One region of the Nonomuraea sp. 10N515B genome, then DNA from elsewhere that is predicted to be linked to it. Evidence: riboswitches for the same ligand, from Rfam matches in the RefSeq annotation. Region 1 holds a riboswitch; each other region holds the start of a gene.
What was found. A riboswitch is a leader RNA that binds a small molecule or an ion and turns the genes downstream of it on or off. The one in region 1 is predicted to bind thiamine pyrophosphate.
Positions count from the first base shown of each region.

Region 2: linked by a shared signal. The riboswitch ahead of thiC (phosphomethylpyrimidine synthase ThiC) and the one ahead of ACTWQA_RS30845 (FAD-dependent oxidoreductase) in region 1 are both predicted to bind thiamine pyrophosphate.
Region 3: linked by a shared signal. The riboswitch ahead of ACTWQA_RS22455 (TenA family protein) and the one ahead of ACTWQA_RS30845 (FAD-dependent oxidoreductase) in region 1 are both predicted to bind thiamine pyrophosphate.

Region 1 covers NZ_JBQQBQ010000023.1:121,014-127,368, reverse strand. Annotated here, with positions in the region: gene pknB (Stk1 family PASTA domain-containing Ser/Thr kinase) at 1-1,105, opposite strand, end outside; gene ACTWQA_RS30855 (thiazole synthase) at 1,325-2,080, opposite strand; gene thiS (sulfur carrier protein ThiS) at 2,073-2,273, opposite strand; gene ACTWQA_RS30845 (FAD-dependent oxidoreductase) at 2,270-3,658, opposite strand; TPP riboswitch at 3,648-3,764, opposite strand; gene ACTWQA_RS30840 (NAD(P)/FAD-dependent oxidoreductase) at 3,822-4,985, shown strand; gene ACTWQA_RS30835 (Rv2175c family DNA-binding protein) at 5,016-5,390, shown strand; gene thiE (thiamine phosphate synthase) at 5,368-6,015, shown strand; gene ACTWQA_RS30825 (polyprenyl synthetase family protein) at 6,167-6,355, opposite strand, start outside.
Region 2 covers NZ_JBQQBQ010000033.1:24,056-30,410, reverse strand. Annotated here, with positions in the region: gene ACTWQA_RS36580 (cellulose binding domain-containing protein) at 1-748, opposite strand, end outside; gene ACTWQA_RS36575 (universal stress protein) at 872-1,708, opposite strand; gene ACTWQA_RS36570 (hypothetical protein) at 1,721-2,074, opposite strand; gene ACTWQA_RS36565 (class I SAM-dependent methyltransferase) at 2,113-2,718, opposite strand; TPP riboswitch at 2,770-2,882, shown strand; gene thiC (phosphomethylpyrimidine synthase ThiC) at 2,875-4,539, shown strand; gene ACTWQA_RS36555 (SCO6745 family protein) at 4,526-5,359, opposite strand; gene ACTWQA_RS36550 (SDR family oxidoreductase) at 5,356-6,141, opposite strand; gene ACTWQA_RS36545 (hypothetical protein) at 6,232-6,355, shown strand, end outside.
Region 3 covers NZ_JBQQBQ010000013.1:236,323-242,677, forward strand. Annotated here, with positions in the region: gene ACTWQA_RS22440 (M20/M25/M40 family metallo-hydrolase) at 1-933, opposite strand, end outside; gene ACTWQA_RS22445 (DNA polymerase domain-containing protein) at 1,053-2,012, opposite strand; gene ACTWQA_RS22450 (histidine phosphatase family protein) at 2,048-2,656, shown strand; TPP riboswitch at 2,674-2,769, shown strand; gene ACTWQA_RS22455 (TenA family protein) at 2,757-3,431, shown strand; gene ACTWQA_RS22460 (maleylpyruvate isomerase family mycothiol-dependent enzyme) at 3,435-4,067, opposite strand; gene ACTWQA_RS22465 (MarR family winged helix-turn-helix transcriptional regulator) at 4,131-4,556, shown strand; gene ACTWQA_RS22470 (carbon starvation CstA family protein) at 4,540-6,355, opposite strand, start outside.

The DNA.
Region 1 (6,355 bases):
AATCGGGCTGGGCGAAGAACCACCCGGTCAGCGCGACGGCGACGACCATCACGCCCGCCAGCGTCACCAGGAACCAGTTGGGCCGGAACCCGCGCCGCTGCGGTATCTCGGCCCGTGGCTGGATCAGCGTATGCGCGGGCGCCGCCTGCGGCGCCGACGGGGCGCCATGCACACTCGTCCTGGCGTGCGGCTGGGACGGCGCGGGCTGGCGGAACGACCCATGAGGCTGGGAATGCGACAGCGGCGGAGTGGTCGTCCTGGGCAACATCCGGTGCGCGTCCACGGCCGCGACGAGCATGGCCGTCGCATCGGCGGGGCGGTCCCCCGGCTCGCGCGCCGTCGCGTGCGCCACGAGCGTGTCGAGCAGCGGCGGCACCTCGGGGACCACCGACGACGGCGCCGGCACGGTGTCGTGGACGTGCCGGTAGGCCACGGACATCGGCGTCTCGCCGTCGTACGGCTGCTGCCCCGTCACCAGCTCGAACAGCATGATGCCCGCGGCGTAGACGTCGCTGCGCACGTCGGCGGCGCCGGTCGTGACCTGCTCGGGCGCCATGTAGCCGATCGTGCCGATCATCACACCGGTACGGGTCTGGTTGGTCGCCTCGATGGCCCTGGCCAGGCCGAAGTCGACGACCTTGACCCGGCCGTCGTCGGTCAGCAGGACGTTTTCCGGCTTCACGTCACGGTGCACCAACCCGGCCTGGTGGGCCGCCCCGAGGGCGGCGAGCACCGGGATCATGATCTCCAGCGCCTCGCGGGCCGGCAGCCGGCCGCGCTCGCGCAGGATGTCACGCAGCGTCCGGCCGGGCACGTATTCCATCGACAGATAGACGACGTCGTTGTCGGTGCCCTGGTCGAAGACGTGCACCACGTTGGGGTGAGAAAGACTCGCCACAGACTTCGCCTCGCCGATGAACCTCCTGACGAACGCAGGGTCCTCGGCGAGCGAGCTGTGCATGACCTTCAACGCCACCGTCCGGTCGAGCCGGACGTCCAGCGCGAGGTAGACGGTCGCCATACCGCCCCGGGCGATCCGGCTTTCGATGCGATAACGCCCATCGAGGAGCCGCCCGACCAGGGGGTCCGCAGTCGTCGTGTCCACCCCGCTGAGTTTACGGGCGTTTTGCCACTCGCAGGGCCCGACCGCCCGAAACCGATGCGGAGCCGTGCCCGATGGAACGTGCCCAAGCTTCCCGAACCGGACACAGGCTCACCCGCGCCACCACCCCGCCGCCGTTCACGCCCCGGGGAGGGACGGCGGAAGCGGGTCGTCGGCCGAGCCCGGTGTGGGCGGTGTCGCCTGGCTTGGGCGTTGGGCGTGTCAGGGGGCCATGGGGGAGGATGCCTCGGCGTAGCGGCGGCGCGGGATGCGGCCCGCCTGCCGCGCCAGCCGCCCCGCCACCACCGCCGACTTCATGGCCGCGGCCATGAGATCGGGCCGCTGCGCCCGGGTGACCGCCGTGGCGAGCAGGACGGCGTCGCAGCCCAGCTCCATCGCCAGCGCGGAGTCGCTGGCGGTGCCGATGCCGGCGTCGAGGATCACCGGCACCGAGGCGGCCTCCACGATCAGCTCGATGTTGTGCGGGTTGCGGATGCCCAGTCCCGAGCCGATCGGCGCCCCCAGGGGCATCACGGCCGCGCAGCCGGCCTGCTCCAGCCGCCGCGCCAGCGCCGGGTCGTCACCGATGTACGGCAGGACCACGAATCCGTCCGCCACCAGCCGCTCGGCGGCGTCGAACGTCTCGATCGGGTCGGGCAGCAGCGTCCGCTCGTCGGCGATGACCTCGAGCTTGACCCAGTTCGTGCCGAGCGCCTCTCTGGCCAGCCGCGCCGTCAGCACGGCCTCGCCCGCCGTGAAGCAGCCGGCCGTGTTCGGGAGCACCTTGATGTCCCGTTTGCGCAGCACGTCCAGCACAGAGCCGCGGGCGGCCGGGTCGAGGCGCCGCATGGCGACCGTGGTCAGCTCGGTGCCGGACGCGGCCAGCGCCTGGTCCAGCACCTCGAGGGAGGGCGCGCCGCCGGTCCCCATGATGAGCCGGGAGGAGAACTTCTCCCCGGCGATGATCAAATCATCCACCTTGCACCGCCGTCAGAACCTCCATGCGGTCCCGGTCGCTGAGCGCCGTCGTCTCCCAAGCGCTCCGCGTGACCACCTCGTCGTTCACGGCCACGGCCACCCCGGTGGTGGCCGTGGTCAACGTTCGTACGGCCTGCGCCACGGTCATGCCGTCGGCGACCTCGTGCGTGGCCCCGTTGATCATCACAATCATGAGATTTCCCGAAACCTCCCCGGCGAGCACAACGCCGCCAGCTCACCCTCTTCGCCGCCCAAGCCGCCCAAGCCGCCCAAGCCGCCCACGTCTCCCGAGCCGCCCGAGCGGCGTGAGCTGCCCGAGTCGCCCAAGCCGCCCACGTCTCCCGAGTCGCCCGAGCCTCCTGAGCCGCCCGAGTCGGCCAGCACGAGGGCAGCCGTGAGCGGCGCGAGCAGCACGCCGCCCCGGTAATGCCCGGTGGCCAGGGTGAGCCCCGGCGTCCCGCTCGGGCCGATGATCGGCAGGTTGTCCGGCGTGCCCGGCCGTAGCCCGGCCACCACGTCGGCGACCTCCAGCTCGCTCACGCCCGGCACCAGCTCCCTGGCGTCCCGCAGCAGCTCGTAGAGCCCGCCCGCGGTCACCCTGGTGTCGAACCCCAGCTCTTCCTGGGTGGCGCCGACCACCAGCTCGCCATCGCCACGGGGGACCAGGTAGACGTAGGAGCCGTGCACGGTGCCGCGTACGCACCGACTGAGCAGCGGCTGCGGGGAACGCAACCGCATGATCTGCCCCTTGATCGGCCGCACCGGCACGTCCGCCAGCTCGGCGCTCCAGGCCCCGGCCGCCAGGACGACTCGCTCCGCCCTGATCTCGGACGGCTCTCGTGACGGCTCCAGGCGTACCCCGACGACCTTGCCGTCCGCGTCCCGCAGGAGACCCGCGGCGCGTGCCCGCACCAGCGGCACCTGCAGCCGGTCCAGAGCCACGAGGAGTGCCGCCGTCACCCGCCGCGGGTCCACCCAGGCGTCCTCGGGAGCGAGCAGCCCGCCGCGCACCGACGGGGCCAGCATGGGCTCCAGGCGCCGGCATTCGCGACCGGTCAGCCGCTCGACCGGCAGCCCGAGCTTGTCCATGTAGGCCGCCAGCTCGTCCAGCGCCGCCAGATCGTCGGCCCCGAACGCCACATCGAGCGTCCCGTCCGCCCGCAGGTCCAGCCCGCGCCGCGGCCCTTCGCCGATCTCCAGCCCGCCGAACGGCCCGACCCCGGGCCCGCCGGACGGCGGCCCGGCCCCGGGCCCGCCGGAAGCGCCTGCGCGGGCACCCCGGCCTCCCGCATCCGCAACCGGCGTTGCGCCGTCGGATGCCGCCGCGCGGTCGGCCCAGCCCGCGTCCTCGGCCAGTTCGGCGGCGAAGGAGGGCCAGCGGCGCAGCGACGCCATCCCCAGTCGCAGCAGCGGCGTCTCTGTGTAGGTCACCTCGCTGACCGGGGCCAGCATCCCCGCCGCCGCGTGGGAGGCCCCCGAGGCCGGGGCCGGATCCACCACCGTGACCGGCCGCCCGGAGCGGGCCAGCCGCCACGCGATGGACAGTCCGACGATCCCGCCGCCTACGATCACGTCCACATGCGCTCCCTTCGCCGGCATGATCCGGATCAGGTGTCTTGCGGTCGAAGGCCCGGTGCAGCCTTCCTCTCAGCCCGGTAACGGCCGGACTCCCGCGCGTCTTACGTCCCCAGCCTACGGCCTCGGTGCGACGCCGAAGCACGCCCCCGTTAGGGTCTTGACCGTGGACCATGTCGTGGTGGTAGGAGCGGGCCTGGCAGGCGTCCGCACGGTGGAGACGCTGCGCGGGCGCGGGTTCGGTGGCAGGATCACCCTGATCGGGCAGGAGCGCCATCGCCCCTACGACCGACCGCCGTTGTCCAAGAGCGTGCTGCTCGGCGAGGCCGAGTCCAGCTTCGTCGACACCGACCTGGCCGCACTCGACGTCGCCTTCCGCCCGGGTGTGGGCGCCAAGGCGCTGCGCGCGGGCGTCGTGGAGACGACCGAGGGCGAGATCGGCTACGACGGCCTGGTCATCGCCACCGGATCCGAGCCGATCATGCTGCCCGGCGACGGCCCTCAGCACGTGCTGCGCACTCTCGACGACGCCCACGAGCTCAGGGCCATGCTGGTGCCCGGGGCCAGGGTCGCGATCATCGGCGCCGGCTGGATCGGCGCCGAGGTGGCCACCGCCGCCCGCCGCGCCGGCTGCGCGGTCACGGTGATCGAGGCGGCGGCCACCCCGCTCGCCACCGCCGTCGGCACGGAGATCGGGGCCCGCACCCAGCGCTGGTACGAGGGCATCGACCTGCGCCTGAACACCATGGTCCGGTCCGTGGACGAGGGCGGCGTGCGGCTGGTGGACGGCGAGTTCGTCGAGGCCCACGTGGTCGTGACCGGCATCGGCGTGCGGCCCGCCGTCGAATGGCTGGCCGACGCCGACATCGACCTGCACAACGGCGTCGTCGTCGACGAGCACCTGCGGGCCTCCCTGCCGAACACGGTCGCCGTCGGGGACTGCGCCGCCTGGTGGTCGCGCCGCTTCCACACCAGACTCAGGATCGAGCACTGGGACACCGCGCTCAACGCCCCCGAGGTCGCCGCCGCGACGCTGCTGGGCGAGGACGAGGTGTACGACCCGGTGCCGTACTTCTGGTCGGAGCAGTTCGGGCACATGGTCCAGTACGCCGGGCACCACCCGGCGGGGGAGCGGCTCATCTACCGCGGCGACCCGGAGGGCAAATGGTCGGCCGTCTGGCTCGACGGCGACGGCGCTCTGGCCGCGGTGCTCGCCGTGGATCGGCCGCGAGATCTCGTCCAGGGACGCAGAATCATCGGCGCGGGACACCGTCTCGACGCGGAACGCCTGGTAGATCCAGAAGTGCCTCTACGAGATTGTGTTGTTTGAGCAAGCACGGCATGTGGTAGTTGTGGTTTCGTGACGCTTTCTGTTGCACAGATCGACCGGGAGACCGACCAGCTCGTGAACGAGTGGCTGACACTCCCTGAAGTGGCCCAGCGCCTTGAGCTTCCCATCGGGCGGGCCAAGCAACTCCTCAAGGACCACAAGCTCCTAGGCGTGCGCCGAGGGAGCGGCGGGCCGCAGGTGCCCGCGGTGTTCCTCGACGGCAAGGACGTGATGAAGGGGCTGCCCGGCACACTGACCGTGTTGCAGGACGCCGGCTACGACGATGTCGAGTCGCTGCGCTGGCTCTTCACCCCAGACGAGTCGCTGCCGGGGTCGCCCATCGAGGCGATCAAGGCCGGCCGTCACACCGAGGTCAAGCGGCGTGCCCAAGCCCTCGCTTTCTGAGGCCCGCCTCTATCTCTGCACCGACGGCCGCCGCGACCGCGGCGACCTCGCAGAGTTCCTCGACTCGGTGCTGGCCGGCGGCGTGGACATCATCCAGCTGCGGGAGAAGGGCCTGGAGGCACGCGACGAACTCGCCCTCCTCGAAGTCTTCCGCGACGCCTGCGACCGGCACGGCAAACTGCTGGCCGTCAACGACCGGGCGGACATCGCCTACGCCGCCCGGTCCGACGTGCTCCACCTGGGGCAGGACGATCTTCCCGTGACGGTCGCGCGAGAGATACTCGGCGACGACATCGTCATCGGACGGTCCACCCACTCCGCCGCCGAGGCTTCCGCCGCGGCGGTGGAGGAGGGCGTCGACTACTTCTGCTGCGGCCCCATCTGGCCGACGCCGACCAAGCCCGGCCGCCCGGCTCCGGGGCCGCCGCTGCTGCGGCACGCGGCGTCGCTGGGGACGGCGCGGCCGTGGTTCGGAATCGGCGGCATCGACCTCGCCAACCTGGACGAGGTCATGTCGTTCGGGGTTCGCCGGGTGGTGGTGGTACGGGCGATCACCGACGCGGACGATCCGGGCGCGGCGGCGGCGGAATTCGCCAAGCGCCTGTCGGCGGCAGCCGCCTCCTGACGGCTAGCGCCTGTCGGCGGCGGGCGCTGCCTGACGGCTGCACACCGAGCCGCCGCGCGGCGGCTCGGCACGGTGGGGGAACGCCGCTGTCGGCGACTGCGCGGTGTGCGGTTGCGGTTGCGGTTGCGGAGCGGTGTGCGGTTGCGGACGGTCAGGTTTTGCGGGAGGTGGCGGCGATGGCGAGCCCCGTCAGCGCCGCGCGGGCCTCGGCGGTGATCGGGGCCTGGTCGAGCGCGGTCAGAGCCTGGCCCAGGTAGTCGCCGATCAGGTCCTCGCACTCCTGCAGCGCCCCGGTGTCCTCGATGATCCGCCGCAGCGTGGCCACCCCGCCCGCATCCAG
Region 2 (6,355 bases), on a different contig from region 1:
GGGTCACGGTTGGGGTCACGGTGGGGGTTACGGTGGGTGACGGGGTTACGCCGGACAGGGCGTTCACCAGGGACGGGTACCACTTGTCGGAGATCTTCTGGTCGCCCGCCGCGTTCGGGTGCACCCCGTCGTAGGTGTCCGTGCTGGTGCTGAACCCCGTCCACTGGTCCACCACCGTGATCGGCGACTGCTGGGTGGAGGTGGTGGCGGCCCAGCCGGGGATGGCGTTGTTCAGGTTCACGGCGCGCTGGGCGCATTCGGCGCACGTGGACGGGTTCATTGGGATGATCTTGGCGACGAGGATCTTCATGGCGGGGTTGCTCGCCCGCATCTGGTTCACCAGCGTGGTGTACGCGCTGAGGATCGTCGCGGGCGGGATGTTGCTCCACACGTCGTTGGTGCCGAAGTGCATCATGACGATGTCGGGCCGGGTCGCGGCGAGCCAGCCGGGCAGCTGGTTCTGGTTGGCGACGTTCGTGGCCAGGTAGCCGCCGTGTCCCTCGTTGTCGCCGTCGTACGGGACCGAGCAGCCCTGCGCCGGGAGGGTGCCGACGAAGTCGACGTCCGTGTAGCCGGTGCTCTGGAGCTTGTTCCAGAGCAGGGCCCGCCAGCAGCCGGGGGAGCCGGTGATCGAGTCGCCCAGGGGCATGACCCGGATGGCGGCGGCGCTGGCCGGGGTGGTCGTCAAGAACAGCACCGCGCCGGCCGTCGCGAGCAACGCCGCCAGTAACACCCAGGTCTTCCGCATCGTCCGCGCTCCCGTCGTCGCCTGGCGCTGATCGTAAGAGCGCGGCTCGGAGACGGGAAGGCGGCTGCCTGGGCGGAGGGACGCGACCTGCGGCGATGCGTGATCCGGGATGTAACTTTCAAGTCAGGGGCGGACGATGGCGAGCGGGCACGGCGCGTGGTGGAGCAGGGCGTGGCTGATCGAACCCATGATCATCCCAGTCAGCTGACCGTGCCCGCGCGTCCCCACCACCAGCAGGTCGGCCCGCGCCGCCGCTTCCTTGAGCACCTCGATGGGGTGCCCGTGGACGACCTCGGCCACCACCTCCACCCCTGGATGCCGCGACCGGCCGTCGGCGGTCAGCTTCTGCAGCGCCCGGAGGGCGTTCTGCTCGCCGTTGGGGTCGGCCGGTTCGAAGCCGCTCGGGTGTGGCCAGGCCCACGCCTGTACGGCACGCACCCGCGCACCGTGCAACTCGGCCTCGGTGAGGGCGAAGTCGAGTGCGCACAGCCCGCCGGGCGAGCCGTCCACCCCGGCCACGATTTCCCTGCGCGGCGGCCGGGGCAGCTCACGGATGAGGACCACGTTCGTACGGGCGTGCGCGGCCACGCCGTGCGCGACGGACCCGACCAGCAGCCCGCGGATGCCACCGATGCCGCGGCTGCCCACGACCAGCAGCTCGGCGCCTTCGGAAGCGTGGATCAACGCGGTGCGGGGATCGCCGGGCAGCAGCTCGGTGGTCACCTCGACCTCCGGGTGCTCGCGACGGACCCGGTCCTCGGCCGCCGCGAGCACCGTGGTGGCGCCCTCGCGCATCCATCGCCTGACCTCGGCGTAGTGGCTGCTGGGCGTGTCCTCGTACACCCACTTGGCCACGGCGTGGGCCACGACGAGCGGCGTGCGCCGAAGGGCGGCCTCGGCGGTGGCCCACGCGGCGGCTTCCAGCCCGGTGCGTGAGCCGTCCACCCCAACGATGATCACGACGACCGCCTTTCAGGTAAACGCGAAGCACTCCACCTCTGCCCGGCGGAACGGCAGCCCTTTGTCCGTGGAGTCCTTGGTGCACTGGCGCTCGGCTCTGCTGAGCTTCAGCGTGCCGCAGACGGACACGCCGGAGTACGTGCGGCAGTCGAGCGTGGGGTCGGCCTCCCCGATCTGGTACATGGCCTTGACGTCCGCGCGGCACTGGGTCCGCGCCCGCGCCGTGTTGGCGTAGCGGCATTGGGCCATCAAGGTCTCGTACTGCTCCTGGCTGACTTCGTGCTTGTCCATGCCGTCCCCAGCGGCGGTGGTCCCTCCCAACGCGGCCACCACCACGAGTCCTGCGACAGCGGCTATCTTCATCATGGTTTCCCCTGATGGGGACGTACCGCCCAGGGCGCTCGTCAAACCTCGCGCCGGCGCGCCAGCACGCTGAGCCAGGTGCGGTGGGTGGTGCTCAGACCGTGTTCCAGGACCTCGAACCCGGTCGATTCCAGCATCGCCAGCAGCGTGTCGGGGTCGCGGTGCACGAACCACCGGGAGACCTCGGTGTCGTAGGGGATCGGCTCCCATTCCTGCCGGTCGCCGGCCGAGGTGCTCATTCCGAGCACGCCGCCCGGCCGCAGCGCCGCCGACCAGGCGCGCAACGTCGGCTCGGTCTCGTCGGCGGGCACGTGGAGCAGCGCCGCGCAGCACCACAGACCTGCCAGTGAGCCGGGGGCGAGCGGTGGCCTGCGCAGGTCGCCCAGAACCGCGGGCACCCTCTGGGCGGCGGCCAGCCTGGCCATCTCGGTGGAGCGGTCGACCCCCACCACCGGCAGCCCCTGCTCCAGGAACCAGGCCGCGTCGTGCCCAGGACCACACCCCAAATCGGCCACCGGCCCCCGCACCGCCTCGGCGAACCGCTGACGGAAGGCCAGGAAGCCGCCGCTGCGGGTCCGGCTGCGCTCGGCGAAAACCGGGGCGATGCGGTCGTAGGTCGCGGTCGTGCGGGGGGTGGGATCGTCCATCACCCGGATCATGCCAGGTTTGGCGCGGCATCGGGGGTGGGTACGATCACCGCCGTCCAACGCGGGAGCCCGGTACGGACCGGGCTGAGAGGACGGCTGACAGCCGCCGACCGCCAGAACCTGCTCCGGGTAATGCCGGCGAAGGGAGTTTGCGCAATGCATGACGCGCGTTTTACCAAGGTTTACACCGGTGACCTCCGTGTGCCGATGCGTCAGGTGCGCCTGTCGAACGGATCGACGGTGACGTTGTACGACACGTCAGGCCCGCACACCGACCCCGCCATCGAGACCGACGTCAGGCGCGGGCTGCCGCGCCTGCGCGAGCACTGGGTACGCGACCGCCGCGCCGCCGGCCAGCCCGTCACCCAGGTCGGCTGCGCCAGGAAGGGGCTGATCACCAGGGAGATGGAGTTCGTGGCCGTCCGTGAGGGCCTCGACGCCGAGTTCGTCCGCCAGGAGGTCGCGGCCGGCCGGGCCATCATCCCCGCCAACGTCAACCACTCCGAGTCCGAACCGATGATCATCGGCCGCCACTTCCTGGTGAAGATCAACGCCAACATCGGCAACTCGGCCGTGACGTCCTCCATCGAGGAGGAGGTCGAGAAGATGACCTGGGCCACGCGGTGGGGCGCGGACACGATCATGGACTTGTCCACCGGCCCGGACATCCACGAGACCCGCGAGTGGATCATCCGCAACTCGCCGGTCCCGGTCGGCACCGTGCCCATCTACCAGGCGCTGGAGAAGGTCAAGGGCCGTCCTGAGGACCTGTCGTGGGAGGTCTACCGGGACACGCTCGTCGAGCAGTGCGAGCAGGGCGTGGACTACGTGACTGTGCACGCGGGAGTGCGGCTGGCGTACGTGCCGCTCACCGCCGGCCGCAAGACCGGCATCGTCTCGCGCGGCGGCTCGATCATGGCGGCCTGGTGCCTGGCGCACCACCGCGAGAGCTTCCTGTACGAGCACTTCGCCGACATGTGCGAGATCCTCGCTCGTTACGACGTGTCGTTCTCACTCGGGGACGGGCTGCGGCCCGGCTCGATCGCGGACGCCAACGACGAGGCCCAGTTCGCCGAGCTGCGCACGCTCGGCGAGCTGACCAGGATCGCACGTGAGCACGACGTCCAGGTCATGATCGAGGGCCCGGGACACGTGCCCATGCACAAGATCAAGGAGAACGTCGACCTGCAGCGCGAGCTCTGCGACGACGCCCCCTTCTACACGCTCGGGCCGCTGGTCACCGACATCGCCCCGGGCTACGACCACATCACCTCGGGCATCGGCGCCGCCATGATCGGCTGGTACGGCACCGCCATGCTCTGCTACGTCACCCCCAAGGAGCACCTCGGCCTGCCGGACAAGGACGACGTCAAGACCGGCGTGATCACCTACAAGATCGCCGCCCATGCGGCGGACCTGGCCAAGGGGCATCCGCGGGCGCAGGAGTGGGACGACGCGCTGTCGGACGCGCGGTTCGAGTTCCGCTGGGAGGATCAATTCGACCTGTCGCTCGACCCCGACACCGCCCGCGCCTTCCACGACGAGACCCTGCCTGCCGCACCGGCCAAGACCGCGCACTTCTGCTCGATGTGCGGGCCGAAGTTCTGCTCCATGCGGATCAGCCACGACATCCGCCAGGCGGGCTACGCGGAGAAGGCGGAGGAGTTCCGGCAGCGCGGCGGCACCGTCTACGTCGATCAGCCCGGCAGGGTCTCGCCGCCGACCGGGGTCGGCCCCTCGCCCGTGCAGGACGACAGCCTGCCGGGCCAGGCTGAGCGGGACGACGACAGCCTGCCGGGCCAGGTCGTCAGCCGAGGCTGAGCAGGCCCGCGTCCACGACCCGGCGGCCGAAGGGGCGGGCGAGTTCGGCCAGGCGCTCGCAGCCGTCCTCGCCCAGCGCCCCGTACGCGGCCATGGCCAGGGTGTCCGTTCGGTCCTCGAGGTGGCGGCGCAGCGCCTGGCCCGCCGCGCTCAGGGCATCCCCTTCCAGGAGCCCGCGGGCGTGGAGGCCGGCTTCCGCGGCCGTCCACGCCTCCTCCGGCCAGGCACGGCTGATCTTGAGGAAAGCGACGGGGACCTCGCCGCCGGCGGCATGGAGGACCAGGGCTTCCAGGCCGGTGAGGCCTTCGGCGAGGAGGGTGGCCACATGGCCGTCGCCGCGGAACTCGCGGAGCAGGGTCTGAGCGTGCCAGAGCTGCTGGAGCGGGTCGACCGGCCAGGGGAGCGCGGCGTGGGCGGCGAAGAGCGGTCGGCCCTGGGGGTGGTCGCAGGCCGCCGTAGCGGCTCGGCGGGCCAGGTCGAGGGTCTCGGCCAGGTGAGGAAGCTCGTGGATGCCCGCCCGGCGCAGGGCTTCGTCGGCGGCTTCGAGGCGGGCCTCGAGCATCTGCTCCGGCGTCACCACGTCCCAGGCGGCGGGGAGGGAGCGGCGTACGAGGTCGGGGCAGAAGTTGTAGAAGGTGGCGATGACCAGGTCGGCGGAGGCCCGGCCGAAGGCAGCGCCACGCGAGGCGAAATATCCGGACATGCCGGTGAGGCCGAGCCTGGCGTACCGATCGGCGGCCTCGGGAACGAAGTAGATCATGCCGTGCAACGGCTCCAGGCGGCGCCAGGCGCGGCGGGCCGCGGCCGTGTCGCCCGTCATGACGTCGTCAGGGAGTCGATGAAGCGCGACATCCCGGCCAGCCATCGGTCGGGATCCTCCGCCTTGCGGCGCGCGAACTCTCCCACCTCCGGGTGCGGGAAAATGTGGAAGCGCTCGGCCGCCAGGCCCTCGACGACGGTGGTGGCCACGTCGGCCGGGTCGAGGATCGTGCCCGACGCGCCCACCGCGCGGGCGGTCAGGTGGTCCTCCTCCTGGCCACGCTCGTACATGTTCGTCCGCACCCCTTGCGGGCACAACACGCTGACCTTGATGCCCTGGGAGCTGTAGTGCATGGCGACCCACTCGGCGAACGCGATCGCCGCGGCCTTCGTGACCGCGTACGGGGCGTCCCCGGGGCAGCCGATCAGTCCGGCGGCGGAGCAGGTGTTCAGGAGATAGCCGCCGCCGCGGGCGATCATGGAGGGGACGGCGGCGCGGGCGGCGTACACATGGGCCAGGACGTTGACCGCGTACAGGTCGCTCCACTCCTGGTCGGGGGCGTCCAGGCCGTGGCCGCCGATGATGCCGGCGTTGGAGCAGAACAGGTCGACGGGGCCGAACGGGGTGTCCACCAGGGCGGCGACGTTCGCTTCCGATGCCACGTCCACCCGGGCAGGCACCGCGCGCTCGCCGATCTCCTTGGCCACCGCGCTCGCGCCCGCCTCGTCGAGGTCGGCGACCACCACCCCCGCCGCGCCTTCGGCGGCGAACCGCAGGGCCAGCGCCCGGCCGATCCCGCCCGCCGCACCCGTGACCACGACGACCTTGTCCCGCACCTGCATGGATGCTCCTCCTGAACCGACCGCCCGGTATGTAGAACCATATTCTATACGGGCGCGATCAGATGAGAGCTTTCTCATCTGGGCTTCAGCGTGGTCTCCTCGAAGGGCATCAAGGTCGATGGCATGAGACAGCGGGCAATGGTGATGCTGTTCGGGCTGGGTGCGGCGGTGGCCGGAATCCTGTCGGTGGGGCTGGTCAATGCGGCCGATCGGG
Region 3 (6,355 bases), on a different contig from region 1:
GCGGACCTTGTTCTTGATCGGGTAGCGCCCCATCTCCTCGGCGACCTCCAGGATCGCCGCGGTGCCCGAGCCGTTGTCGTTGATGCCGGGTCCCTCGGGCACGCTGTCGAGGTGGGCGCCGACCATGACGACGTTGCGCGGGTCGCCGAAGCGGCTCTCGGCGATCACGTTCTCGTCGGTGCCGAGCACGAGGTTGGCGTCGACCTTGAGCCGTACGGTCGCGCCGGCCGTGCTGGCGAGCTCGTTGCCCACGGCGAAGTCGGCGAACACCATAGGAATCCCGGCCCGCCACTCGCCGATGTCCAGCGCGAACGCGTCGGTACGCCCCGGCTGGCCCTCGTTGAACACGATGATGCCGGTCGCGCCGGCCGCGGCCGCGTTCTGGACCTTGTTGACGAACGCGCACGTGCCACGCTGGATGAGCGCGATGCGACCCGCCACGAACCCGGCGAAGTCGGCCGCCTCACAGCCGCTGGTCGAGCTCGGCGTGGGGGTGGGCGGCAGCGTCAGGTCCACACCCTGGACCTGCGCGGTCACGTCACCGGACGGGGAGGGCTGGAAGGAGAAGAAGTCCTCGTTGGGGACGTAGGTCTTGGCGCTGGGCGCGGTCAGGTTCAGCGTGGGCGGCGTGTTCTCGCTCCAGCTCTCGACGAAGTTGATCGGGTTCAGCGTGACCTTGTATCCGGCCTTGCGTAGCTTGTCCGCCACGTAGTCGCGGGAGGCGTCATAGCCGCTGGTGCCGGCCGCGCGGTTGCCGCCGTTGGCGGTGGCGATGTTTTGCAGGGCCTGGAGATGCTTGTGCACGTTCGTGCCCTTGACCTGCTTGACGAGCAGAGTGGCGAACGCGTCGTCCAGCCCGCCGGCGTTGGCGGGCGCCGCCAGGGCGAGCGGCAAAGCGAGCGCGGTGATGAGTGCGATGACGATTCTGCGCATGCGGGGTACTCCCTGTGGACAGAAAGGCGAGTAATGTCCCCCGAGCTTCGCCCGAACGCGAGATTATCCCGGCTTCGCACCGCCGGGAATGCCTACCAATAAACCAAAATCAGGGACTTTTACTCCGCATCCCGGCGGGCGCGACGGAGCTCGGCGCGGCGCTTGCCCTCGTGCATTGCCTGCACCCGGGCGATCGGGATCGTGTGCCCCTCCTCGATCAGATCGGCGGGCAGCCGCTGCGGCGCGGGCATGGCCTCCGCCCACGGGTCGGCGTCCTTGAGCAGCCCGGCCGCGGTGTGCACGGTGAAGTCGCCCGGCGCCACCCGGTCGAGGTCCGACCAGGGCACCGGGAAGGACACCGGCACGCCGGGACGCACCCGCGGGCTGTAGGCGGCCACGACGGTGGCGCCGCCCGCCCGGGTGGAGTCGATGAACACCTTGCCCGCGCGATCCTCGCGGATGAACGCCGTCGTGGCCAGTGCCGGATCCACCCGCTCGGCACGGGCCCCCAGCGCGCGGGTGGCCGCGGCCAGGTCGTCCACGGCGGTCCCCGGCACCACGGGCACGAACACGTGCACGCCCTTGGCCCCGCTGGTCTTCACCGCGCCCGCCAGCCCGCAGTCCTCCAGCGCCTGGCGGACCAGGAACGCGGCCCGCACGGCCAGCTGGAAGGACTCGCTGCCCTCGGGCGGGTCGAGGTCGAGCACCATGTGCGTGGGCTGGTCGCCGGCGAACAGCGACGGGTGATACTCGACCGCCCGCTGGTTGGCGAACCACACCAGCGTCCGGCGGTCGTCGCACACGGCATAGGTCACCTGCCGGCGCGACGCCTCGGCCCAGACGGAGAACCGCTTCACCCATGCGGGGGCGTATTTGGGCAGGTTCTTCTGCATGAAGGGCTCCTGCCCCGGGCGTACCCGGATGACGGAGAGCGCGCGGTCGCGCAGGACCGGGATGATCCGGTCGGCGACCGCGTCGAGGTAGTCGACCAGGTCACGCTTGGTCGCGCCCGCCCCGTCGAACAGCGGCTGGTCGAGGTTGCTCAGGGCCACCCCGTCACGCGTCTCATCGCTGCTCACCCGCCTCACCATATCGGGGAAGAATGGGCCAGACCATGACCCGTTACCTGTATCTCGCGCGCCATGGCGAAGCCACACCGAACGGCCACGCCCTGACCGACGATGGCCGCCGCCAGGCCGCGCTGCTCGGCGCGCGCCTGCGGGAGGTCCCCTTCGCCGCCATCCACCACGGCCCGCTCCCCCGGACGACACAGACCGCCCGGCTGATCGGCGAGCACCTTCCCGGCATCCCCCTGCGCGCCTGCGAGGTCGCCGGCGACTACATCCCGTACGTGCCGCGCGAGGAGGAGCTCGCCCCGGAGTACGCCGACCGCCTCCTCGGCTTCCTGGCCCAGTTCCCCGCGGACGAACGCGAGCGCGGCCCGGCCCTCGCCGCCGAGGCCGTGCGTGTGTTCACGGGCCCGGTGACGGAGGGAACCAGGCACGAGCTGGTGGTCACGCACAACTTCCTCATCGGCTGGCTCGTCCGCGCCGCGCTCGACGCACCGGAATGGCGCTGGCTCGGCATCAACCAGTGCAATGCCGCCCTGACCGTCATCAGGTACGCACCCGACCGCCCGTCCTCGGTGCTCGTCTTCAACGACATGCGACACCTGCCCGCCGAGCTCCGCTGGACCGGCTTCCCGCCCGAGCTGCGCGAGTGAGCCCTTGTTACAGTGGGCCCGTTGACGCGGGGTGCCCGGACGTCCGGGCTGAGATCACACCCGTCGAACCTGATCTAGTTCGCACTAGCGGAGGGACGTCATGTTCTGCGATGACATGTGGCTGCGCACGGCCGAGCTGACGAAGGCCATCCACGACCACCCCTTCAACGTCGCACTCGGCGACGGCACGCTCGACCGCGACCGGTTCGCGTTCTACATCGTGCAGGACGGCCGCTATCTGGAGGCGTTCTCCAAGGCGCTGGCCACGGCGTCGGCGCGGGCCACCGACCCGGCGGACGCGGCGTTCTTCGCCCAGAGCGCGCACACCGCGCTGGCGGCCGAGCGCCTGCTGCACGCCGGCTACGTCCAGGAGCTGGACGCCGACGCGGCCGGCATCGCCACGTCGCCGACCTGCCTGGCGTACGCGTCGTTCCTGCAGGCCACGGCGCTCGCCGCGCCCTATCCTGTGCTGGCCGCGGCGGTGCTGCCGTGCTTCTGGATCTACCAGGACGTCGGCACGGCGCTGCTGGGGCGCACCGGTGACGTGCCGGACCATCCGTACCGGAAGTGGATCGACACCTATTCGGACCCGGGGTTCGCGGCCTCCGTCGAGCAGGCCAAGACCATCGCCGACCGGCTGGCCGCCACCACGGACCCGGCGACCAGACAGGCCATGACCGAGGCCTACTGCACGGCGGCGGCGTACGAGTGGATGTTCTGGGACAGCGCCTGGCGGCGCGAGACCTGGCCGACGGCGGAGTGGCTCGCCCGCTGACCGCTACGGCAAGCGCGCGGTCAGCGCCGCCGCGCCCGCCCCGGTAAGGCTCGGCAGCGCGGCCGTACGCCCGCTCAGCAGCAGGAGCAGCGCCTGGATGGGCCCCTCCACCACCTCGCCGGCCCCGACCGCCCAGTCCACGTCGGTGGCCACGAGCCGGAGCCCGCGCAGCCGCCGCTGCGGGTAGAAGGGGAAGCCGCGCTCCCAGACGTGGGTGGCGCAGGTTCGTGCCGGACCGAGCGGCATGGCGCGCTCGATGCCGAGCGGCACCGTGATGTCCTGGCCGTGGACGAGCACGTCGAACAGCGGGTCGAGCGGCTTGGTCGAAGGTGCCCGGCGGCGCGAGCCGGCCGACTCGCGCACCTGCGCGACGATCTCGCCGATCGGCAGCCTGGCGTGCCGCACCGCCGAGTCGTGGACCATGCGGTCGAAGTTGCCGCGCGCCCTGACGAACTCGACCAGCGCCGACGCGAGCTTTATCCGAGTGGCGAGCGCCAGGTGGGCGGCCACGTCGCGCACCTGCCACCCGGCACACAGCGACGGCCGCTCCCAGTCCTGCTCCGGCAGCGAGTCGAGCAGGTCGGCCAGGCCGCGCCGCTCGATCTCGAGGGCAGCCCAGATCTCTTCCTGGTGCATCGCACACCCCCATTGCTAAGGTTGCCTTAATATAAGGCACCCTTAGCAGTTTGGAGAAGACCCGTGGCCGCCACTCATCCGCCGCACGTCGTGGCCCTGCTGTATGAGGCGTACCTGCGCCTGCAGAACATCGTGCAGGAGGCCGCCCATGCGTACGACGTGAACGTCCGGCCCGCCCACTCGGCTGTGTTCTTCCACATGGAGCACGAGGGCATCCGATTGAGCAGGCTCGCCGAGAAGGCCCAGATGACCCCTCAGGCCATGGGGGCGCTGGTGGACGACCTAGAGCGGCTGGGCTACCTGCGCCGGATGCCCGACCCGGCCGACCGCCGCGCCAAACTGATCGTCTTCACCGAGCGGGGCGATGAGGCGCTGAAGATCGGCTACGCCGCCATCGACGAGGTGGAGCGCCGGGTTGCGGCGTTGCTCGGCGAGGACGGCCTCGCCGAGCTGCACGCCACGCTGAGCCGCATCATCCAGGAGTTTTAGCCATCAGCTCGCGTTCCTCGCGGGTGGGGATGAGCCCGGACGGCGCCAGGAGCTTCGACTCCTCGAACGGCGCCTCCGTGGTCGGCAGCGGCTCCCGCGTCCTGATCGCCTTCACCCATACGCGGGCCGCGTCCAGGATCACGATGATGATCATTACGGCGAACAACGCGGCCAGGATGCCGTCCACGGTGGAGTTGATCACGATCTGCTGCATCGCGCCCATGGACTTGGCGGGCGCGAGCACCTGTCCCTGGTCGAGCGCCGCCTGATAGCGGTCCCGCTGGGCGAAGAAGCCGAGCCCGGGGTCGGGCGAGAACACCTTCTGATAGCTGGCCGTCAGCGTCACGGCGACATCCCAGGCCAGCGGCACCGCCGTCACCCAGGCCCATTTGAGCCGCCCGCTCTTGATCAGCAGGGTCGTGGCCACGGTGAGCGCGACCGCCGCGAGCAACTGGTTGGCGATGCCGAAGAGCGGGAACAGCTGGTTGATGCCGCCGAGCGGGTCGTTGACGCCCTGGTAGAGGAAGTAACCCCAGGCCGCCACGACCACCGCGCTGGAGGCCACCAGCCCCGGCCACCAGCTCACCCGCGCCATCGGCTTCCACAGGTTGCCGATCGTGTCCTGCAGCATGAACCGCCCCACCCGGGTGCCCGCGTCCACGGTGGTGAGGATGAACAGCGCCTCGAACATGATCGCGAAGTGGTACCAGAACGCCTGCAGCCCCGCTCCCCCGAGGAAGCCGGAGAAGATCTGCGAGATGCCCACGGCCAGCGTGGGCGCGCCGCCCGTCCGGGCGATCAGCGTCTCCTCCTGTACGGCCGCCGCCGCGGCCTGCAGCTCCTCGGGCGTGATCACGAAGCCCATGTTCGTGACCGCCTGGGCGGCGGTCTCCACGGTGGCCCCGACGACGCCTGCCGGCGAGTTCATCGCGAAGTAGAGCCCGGGGGTCAGCACACAGGCCGCGGTGATCGCCATGATGGCGACGAACGACTCCATGAGCATGGAGCCGTACCCGATCATCCGGACCTGGGTCTCCTTCTGGATCATCTTGGGCGTCGTGCCGGAGGAGATCAGCGAGTGGAACCCCGACAACGCCCCGCAGGCGATGATGATGAACACGAACGGGAACAACGAACCCGCGAAGACCGGACCCTTGCCGTTGAAGGCGAAGTCGGTGAACGCAGTGGTCTGCATAGGCGGCATCGTGATGGCGATGCCGATCGCGATCAGCACGATCGTGCCGATCTTCATGAAGGTGGACAGGTAGTCACGTGGCGCCAGCAACATCCACACCGGCAGGACGGCGGCGACGAAGCCGTACGCGATCAGCCACAAGGCCAGCGCCGACGGGCTCAGCGTGAAGAACGGCGCCCAGCTGGACTCCTGCACCCAGCCGCCCGCCACGATCGACAGCAGCAGCAGGCCGACCCCGATCACCGTGGTCTCGACGACCCGGCCGGGCCGGATCACCCGCAGGTAGAAGCCCATGAACAGGGCGATGGGGATGGTCATCGCGATGGAGAAGACGCCCCACGGCGACTGCGCGAGCGCGTTGACCACGACCAGCGCCAGCACGGCCAGAAGGATGATCATGATGGCGAAGACCGCGACGAGCGCCGCCGCCCCGCCGACGGGACCGATCTCCTCGCGGGCCATCTGGCCGAGGCTGCGGCCGTTGCGGCGCATGGAGAAGAACAGGATCACCATGTCCTGCACGGCCCCGGCGAAGATCACGCCCGCGATGATCCAGATGGTCCCGGGCAGATAACCCATCTGAGCGGCCAGCACGGGCCCGACC